2 linked regions of the Pseudosulfitobacter pseudonitzschiae genome follow. The protein of the gene in region 1 interacts with the protein of each later gene in a pairwise test. Links are inferred from orthologs where the notes say so. Each region holds a gene or a part of one and is shown in the gene's direction. Other genes may lie near its edges.

Evidence for each region.
Region 2: the proteins of pheT (region 1) and secD interact in binary tests that used the Escherichia coli proteins (3 or more experiments, as listed by UniProt). The link is inferred for Pseudosulfitobacter pseudonitzschiae from one-to-one orthologs.

The regions. Positions count from the first base shown.
Region 1 is NZ_CP022415.1:3,520,593-3,523,987, forward strand. Bases 1-3,091 are described here. They hold pheT (phenylalanine--tRNA ligase subunit beta), read left to right. Parts: upstream 1-393; coding sequence 394-2,790; downstream 2,791-3,091. Other genes in these bases: pheS (phenylalanine--tRNA ligase subunit alpha), read left to right, coding at 1-242; SULPSESMR1_RS17340 (YtoQ family protein), read left to right, coding at 2,819-3,091. Outside these bases: more of SULPSESMR1_RS17340, read left to right, coding at 3,092-3,268.
Region 2 is NZ_CP022415.1:1,074,626-1,077,857, forward strand. What follows is about bases 1-2,929. They hold secD (protein translocase subunit SecD), read left to right. Parts: upstream 1-598; coding sequence 599-2,260; downstream 2,261-2,929. Other genes in these bases: serS (serine--tRNA ligase), read right to left, coding at 1-109; yajC (preprotein translocase subunit YajC), read left to right, coding at 320-598; secF (protein translocase subunit SecF), read left to right, coding at 2,262-2,929. Outside these bases: more of secF, read left to right, coding at 2,930-3,230; SULPSESMR1_RS05155 (sulfite exporter TauE/SafE family protein), read left to right, coding at 3,223-3,232. UniProt on the Escherichia coli protein: Part of the Sec protein translocase complex. Interacts with the SecYEG preprotein conducting channel. SecDF uses the proton motive force (PMF) to complete protein translocation after the ATP-dependent function of SecA.

The DNA.
Region 1 (3,395 bases):
GCGACGACTGGCTCGAAGTGTTGGGCAGTGGCATGGTCCACCCCAAGGTTTTGCAGGCGGGCGGGATCGACCCGAACGAATGGCAGGGCTTTGCATTCGGCATGGGAATCGACCGGATCGCGATGCTGAAATACGGCATCCCCGATTTGCGCGCGTTCTTTGATTCAGATTTGCGCTGGTTGCGTCACTACGGCTTTGCGTCGCTGGATGTGCCGACGCTTCATGGTGGGTTGAGCCGCTAGGTATTCGTCACTGGGGCAGCGCATTGCCCGAACCGCAAACAGCTATGAGGTTTAGCGGTCAGGCACGGGCCGTTCTGGCAGAACGCAACTGTTGCACCCAAGCACATTTCTTGTCATTGCAGGGCGGCATATTCCGCAGGGGAAAACGACCATGAAATTCACGCTGTCCTGGCTCAAGTCGCATCTCGACACCACCGCCACACTGGACGAGATCACATATGCGCTGACCGACCTCGGGCTTGAGGTTGAAGGCGTCGAAGATCGCGGGGCGGCGCTGGCGGCGTTTACCATCGGTTACGTCGAAAGTGCCGAGAAACACCCCGATGCAGACCGTTTGCAAGTGTGTCAGGTGCAGACCGACGAAGGCGTCAAACAGATCATCTGCGGTGCACCCAATGCGCGGCAGGGCATCACCGTGGTCGTGGCCAAGCCGGGCGTTTACGTGCCGGGCATCGACACCACCATCGGCGTGGGTAAGATCCGTGGCATCGAAAGCTATGGCATGATGGCGTCCGAGCGCGAGATGGAGCTGTCGGAAGAGCATGACGGCATCATCGAACTGGTGTCGGGCGAGGTCGGCCAAAGCTTCACCGATTGGCTGGCGCAGAATGACCCCGCCAAGGTCGATCCGGTGATCGAGATTGCAATTACCCCCAACCGCCCCGATGCGCTGGGCGTGCGCGGCATTGCCCGCGATCTGGCGGCACGCGGTCTGGGCACGCTGAAGCCCAGCACCGTCGAGTTGGTCGAGGCCAGCTTTGACAGCGACATCAAGGTGACGATCGACCAAGACACGTTGGACGGCTGCCCGCTGTTCAGTGGCCGTCTGATCAAAGGCGTGAAAAACGGCCCCAGCCCCGCGTGGCTTCAGGACCGCCTGCGCGCCATCGGCCTGCGCCCGATCAGTTTCCTCGTCGATGTGACCAACTTCTTCACATACGATCTGAACCGCCCCTTGCACGTCTTCGACGCGGACAAAGTGGCCGGAAACCTGCGTGTGCACCGCGCCGCGGGCGGCGAGGTCATCGCCGCGCTGGATGACAAGGAATACACACTGCAAGCGGGCCAGATGGTCATTTCCGACGACAACGGCGTCGAAAGCATCGCGGGCATCATGGGCGGTGCCGCTTCGGGCTGTACCGACGAGACGGTCAACGTCTTCGTCGAAAGCGCCTATTGGGACCCGGTGCAGATCGCCTATGCGGGCCGTGCGCTCAAGATCAACTCGGATGCGCGCTACCGGTTCGAGCGGGGCGTCGACCCTGCGTTTACCCCCGAAGGGCTGGAACATGCGGTGCGCATGATCGTGGACCACGCAGGCGGCGAAGCCTCCGCGCCGGTCTATGCCGGGGCCGTGCCCGATACCGCACGCGCCTACAAGCTGGACGCGGCGCGGGTGCAATCTCTGGTTGGCATGGAAATCCACGAAAGCCAGCAGCGCCAGACGCTGACGGCGCTTGGTTTCCGGCTGGAGGGCGACATGGCCCATGTGCCCAGCTGGCGTCCCGATGTGCAGGGCGAGGCCGATCTGGTGGAAGAGGTCGCGCGCATCGCGTCGCTGACCAAGCTGGAGGGCAAACCGCTGCCGCGCCTGACACCCGGCGTGCCGCGTCCGGTGATGACGCCAAGCCAGCGCCGCGAGCAGATCGCGCGGCGCACCACGGCGGCGTTGGGCTATAACGAACTGGTTACCTACAGCTTCATTGATCAGGCCAGTGCGGCCCTGTTCGGCGGCGGTGACGACTTGACGCGGCTGGAAAACCCGATTTCATCCGACATGAGCCACATGCGCCCCGCGCTGCTGCCGGGGCTGCTGGCTGCCGCCGCCCGCAATCAGGCGCGCGGTTTTGCCGATCTGGCGTTCTTCGAGGTCGGCCCCGCCTTTCATGGCGGCGAGCCGGGCGAGCAGCACTTGCTGGTCAGCGGCCTATTGGTCGGGCGCACCGGCCCCAAGGACGTGCATGGCGCGTCGCGTCCCGTGGATGTCTATGACGTCAAAGCCGACGCCGAGGCAGTTCTGGCCGCAATGGGCGCGCCCGCCAAGGTGCAGATCATGCGCGGTGCTGCGGACTGGTGGCACCCCGGACGTCATGGCAAGATCTGCCTTGGTCCGAAAAAGGTGCTGGGCGTTTTTGGCGAGGTGCATCCGCGCGTTCTGGCCGCGATGGACGTCAAGGGGCCAGCAATGGCCTTTACCCTATGGCCCGAAGAAGTGCCCCTGCCGCGCAAGACCGGTGCAAGTAAGGGGGCGCTGGCCATCAGTGACCTGCAGGCAGTTGAACGTGACTTTGCCTTTGTCGTCGACGCGGATGTCGAAGCACTGACACTGGTGAACGCAGCTCAAGGCGCCGATAAAGTGTTGATCGAAGACGTGCGCGTGTTCGACGAGTTTATTGGTGGCACACTGGGCGAGGGCAAGAAATCTCTGGCCATCACTGTGCGCCTGCAACCCACTGACAAGACACTGAAAGAGTCAGACATCGAAGCGGTTAGCGCCAAGGTCGTCGAGAAAGTGAGCAAGGCCACAGGTGGCACGCTGCGCGGTTGATCCGCGCGGCTCTGACAGGAGAATTGCGATGACGTTGAAAGTATATCTGTCCGGTGAAATCCACACCGACTGGCGCGATCAGATCATCAACGGGGCTGAAGGTCTGGACGTGTCGTTTGACAGCGCCGTCACAGATCACGCCGCCAGCGATGATTGCGGCGTGGAAATCCTCGGTGCCGAGCCAGACAAGTTCTGGCACGACCGCAAGGGTGCGCTGGTCAACGCCATTCGTACCCGCAAAGGCATTGCGGATGCCGACGTGGTCGTGGTGCGCTTTGGCGACCAGTACAAGCAGTGGAACGCCGCCTTTGACGCGGGGCAGGCGGCAGCCTTGGGCAAATCGCTGATCGTGCTGCACGGCCCCGATCACGCCCACGCGCTGAAAGAGGTCGATGCCGCGGCGCTGGCTGTGGCGCAAGAGCCGCAACAGGTTGTAGATATCCTGCGTTATGTTCTGACCGGAACTTTGCCGCGCTGATCTCCCACCACTGTTTGCAGTTTCAGCCAACACCCTGCGCAGGCCGTAGAAAATGCCTGCCAGATTGCAAAAGCTGTGCTAATCCACAAATGTCGGCGTGAAAATATGCAAATGCGCGCCACCGTTT
Region 2 (3,232 bases), 2.4 Mb from region 1 along the record:
GCGCTTCGTCCAGCGACAACAGATCCGAAGATACCGGCGCATCCCCGCGGCGGGCAAGGGCCGCATCAAAAGCGGCGGGATTTTCACGGATGGCGCGGATATCGTGCATGGTCTGTTCCTCTGAGCAATGTGTCAGCTTTGAGTCGGTGCGCGCCTTATGACCCATTGCGCCCCCGAAAGGTAGCCTCTGGATGGCCCGAAACGGGTCGAGATGCCGCAGATAAGTGCCATAAGCACCTTGCACACATGCCAAGCCACCCATAGGTTCTGCCAAAATCGACATCAGGCCGATGAAGGCCGCCCAAAAGGACCAATCTACATGCAACAACTCGGCCAGTTCGTTCCCCTCATCCTGATCTTCGCTATCATGTATTTCCTGTTGATCCGCCCGCAGCAGAAAAAGGTCAAAGAACATCAGGCCATGGTTCAGGCGTTGCGCCGGGGTGATCAGGTCGTGACCCAGGGCGGCATCATCGGCAAAGTGATCAAGGTCAAGGAAGAGAACGAAGTCGAGATCGAAGTGGCGGATGGCGTAAAAGTGCGCGTTGTCCAAAGCACGATCGCGCAAGTGATCTCGAAAACCGAGCCAGCCAAGTAAATGCTGCAAATCGGTTTCTGGAAACGGCTGTTTATCTGGGGCCTGATTGCCCTTGGTTTGCTGTTGGCATTGCCGAACGCGTTTTACACGCGGGTCGAGCAGTCGAATGATGCGGTCGCCGCCATCGAGGCCGGTGCCGATACCCCTGAAAATCAGGAAATTGCCGGGCAGTGGCCGGAATGGATGCCGTCGAACCTTGTGAATCTCGGGCTTGATCTGCGCGGCGGCGCGCATCTGCTGGCCGAAGTACAGGTAGCGGATGTCTACGAGACACGGATGCAGGCCAGCTGGCCCGAAATCCGCGATGCGCTGCGCCCCGAGCGGGCCTCCGTGGGCACCATCCGTTTGCAAGATTCCGAACCGGGCACCCTGCGTATTCGCATCAGCGAACCGGCGGGCATGCCCCGCGCGCTTGAGATCGTGCGCGGGCTGGCACGGCCCGTTCAGACACTGACCGGTGCGGGTTCCAGCGACATCGTGGCCAGCGGGCAGGGTGATCTGATCACCGTAACCCTCAGCGACGCCGAAAAACAGGCCACCGACGAACGCACCATGCAGCAATCGCTGGAAATCGTGCGCCGCCGCATCGACGAGGTCGGCACGCGCGAACCCACGATCCAGCGTCAGGGCACTGACCGGATCCTGATTCAGGTGCCGGGCATCGGTTCTGCCGGTGAATTGAAGGCACTGTTGGGCACTACGGCCCAGTTGACGTTCAACCCCGTCGTGACCCGCACAACCGATGGCGCCACATCCGTGGGGCCGGGTGAAAAGCTGGTGCCGTCGCTGGACGAACAGGGCATGTTCTATGTGATCGAAACGGCTGCTGTCGTCTCGGGTGAAGACCTCGTGGACGCGCAGCCGACCTTTGACCAGAACGGCGGCCCTGCGGTCAGCTTCCGCTTTGACTCTACCGGCGCTCGGCGTTTTGGCGATTATACGGCTGAAAACATCGGCAGCCCCTTTGCCATCGTGCTGGATAACGAAGTCGTCAGTGCCCCCGTGATCCAAAGCCATATTCCCGGCGGGTCGGGGATTATCACAGGGCGCTTCAACGTCGAACAGACCACAAAGCTGGCGGTTCTGTTGCGGGCCGGGGCGTTGCCTGCCGATATGAATTTTCTTGAAGAACGCACCATCGGCCCCGAATTGGGGCAGGACAGCATCGAGGCGGGCAAACTTGCCACGGCAGTGGCCTTTGCCGCTGTGCTGATCTTCATGGTGCTTTGCTACGGGCTGTTCGGTCTATTTGCCAACATCGCGTTGATCATCAACATTGCGCTGATTTTTGGGCTGCTCAGCACCATTGGCGCCACGCTGACCCTGCCGGGCATTGCGGGCATCGTTCTGACGGTCGGTATGGCGGTGGACGCCAATGTGCTGGTGTTCGAACGTATCCGCGAAGAGCTGAAATCGGCACGCGGGCCTGCACGGGCGATCGAACTTGGCTATGAAAAAGCACTCAGCGCCATTCTGGATGCCAATATCACCACATTCATTACCGCCGTAATCCTGTTCGTCATGGGCTCTGGCCCGGTGCGCGGCTTTGCCATCACGCTGGGTCTGGGCATCCTGACGTCCGTCTTCACCGCCGTTTTCGTGACGCGGTTGATGGTGGTCATGTGGTATGAACGCCGCCGCCCCAAGCAGATCGAGGTTTGATATGCGTTTGAAACTGGTTCCCGACGAGACGCAATTTGACTTCTTTGGTCGCTGGAAGATGTGGCTGGGCATTTCTGCGTTGATGGTTGTAATCGGCTTTGGTTCGTTCCTGTTACAGGGTCTGAACTTCGGCATCGACTTTCGCGGCGGCACAACGATCCGCACCGAAAGCACCCAACCGGTGGACATCGGAGTGTACCGCGATGCGATTGCGACGCTGGAATTGGGTGACGTTTCGATCACCGAAGTGTTCGATCCCAGCTTTGGCGACGACCAGAACGTTGCGATGGTGCGTATTCAGGCCCAAGACGATCAGGAAGCCGTGACCACGCAGACCATCGAGGCAGTCGAAGCGGCGCTGGCAGAACAAGTGCCGGATATCAAGTTTATCTCGGTCCAATCCGTGGGCCCAAAGGTCTCGGGCGAGTTGATCCAGACGGCTGTGCTGGCTGTGGTTCTCGCGATCGGGGCGGTGCTGGTCTATATCTGGCTGCGGTTCGAATGGCAGTTTGCTTTGGGCGCTGTTGCGGCCCTTGTACATGACGTGATCCTGACCATCGGCGTGTTTTCAGAGCTGCAAATACGGTTCGATCTGGCGATTATCGCGGCACTGCTGACCATCGTGGGCTATTCGCTGAACGACACGGTGGTGGTATTTGACCGTGTCCGCGAGAACCTGCGCAAGTACAAAAAGCGCCCGCTGAAAGAGGTGTTGAACCTGTCGATCAACGAAACCCTCAGCCGGACGCTGATGACATCGCTGACCACGCTGCTGGCGCTGATCTCGCTTTATGTGCTTGGCGGCGACGTGATCCGCGGGTTCGTCTTTGCGATGATCTGGGGCGTGGTTGTGGGGACATATTCGTCGATCTTTGTCGCCTCGACCATCCTGCTGTATCTGGGCGTTAAGCGCGATTGGACCAAACAGGACGGCAATACCGGCAACCAGTTTGCCAACATCGATGCCTGATA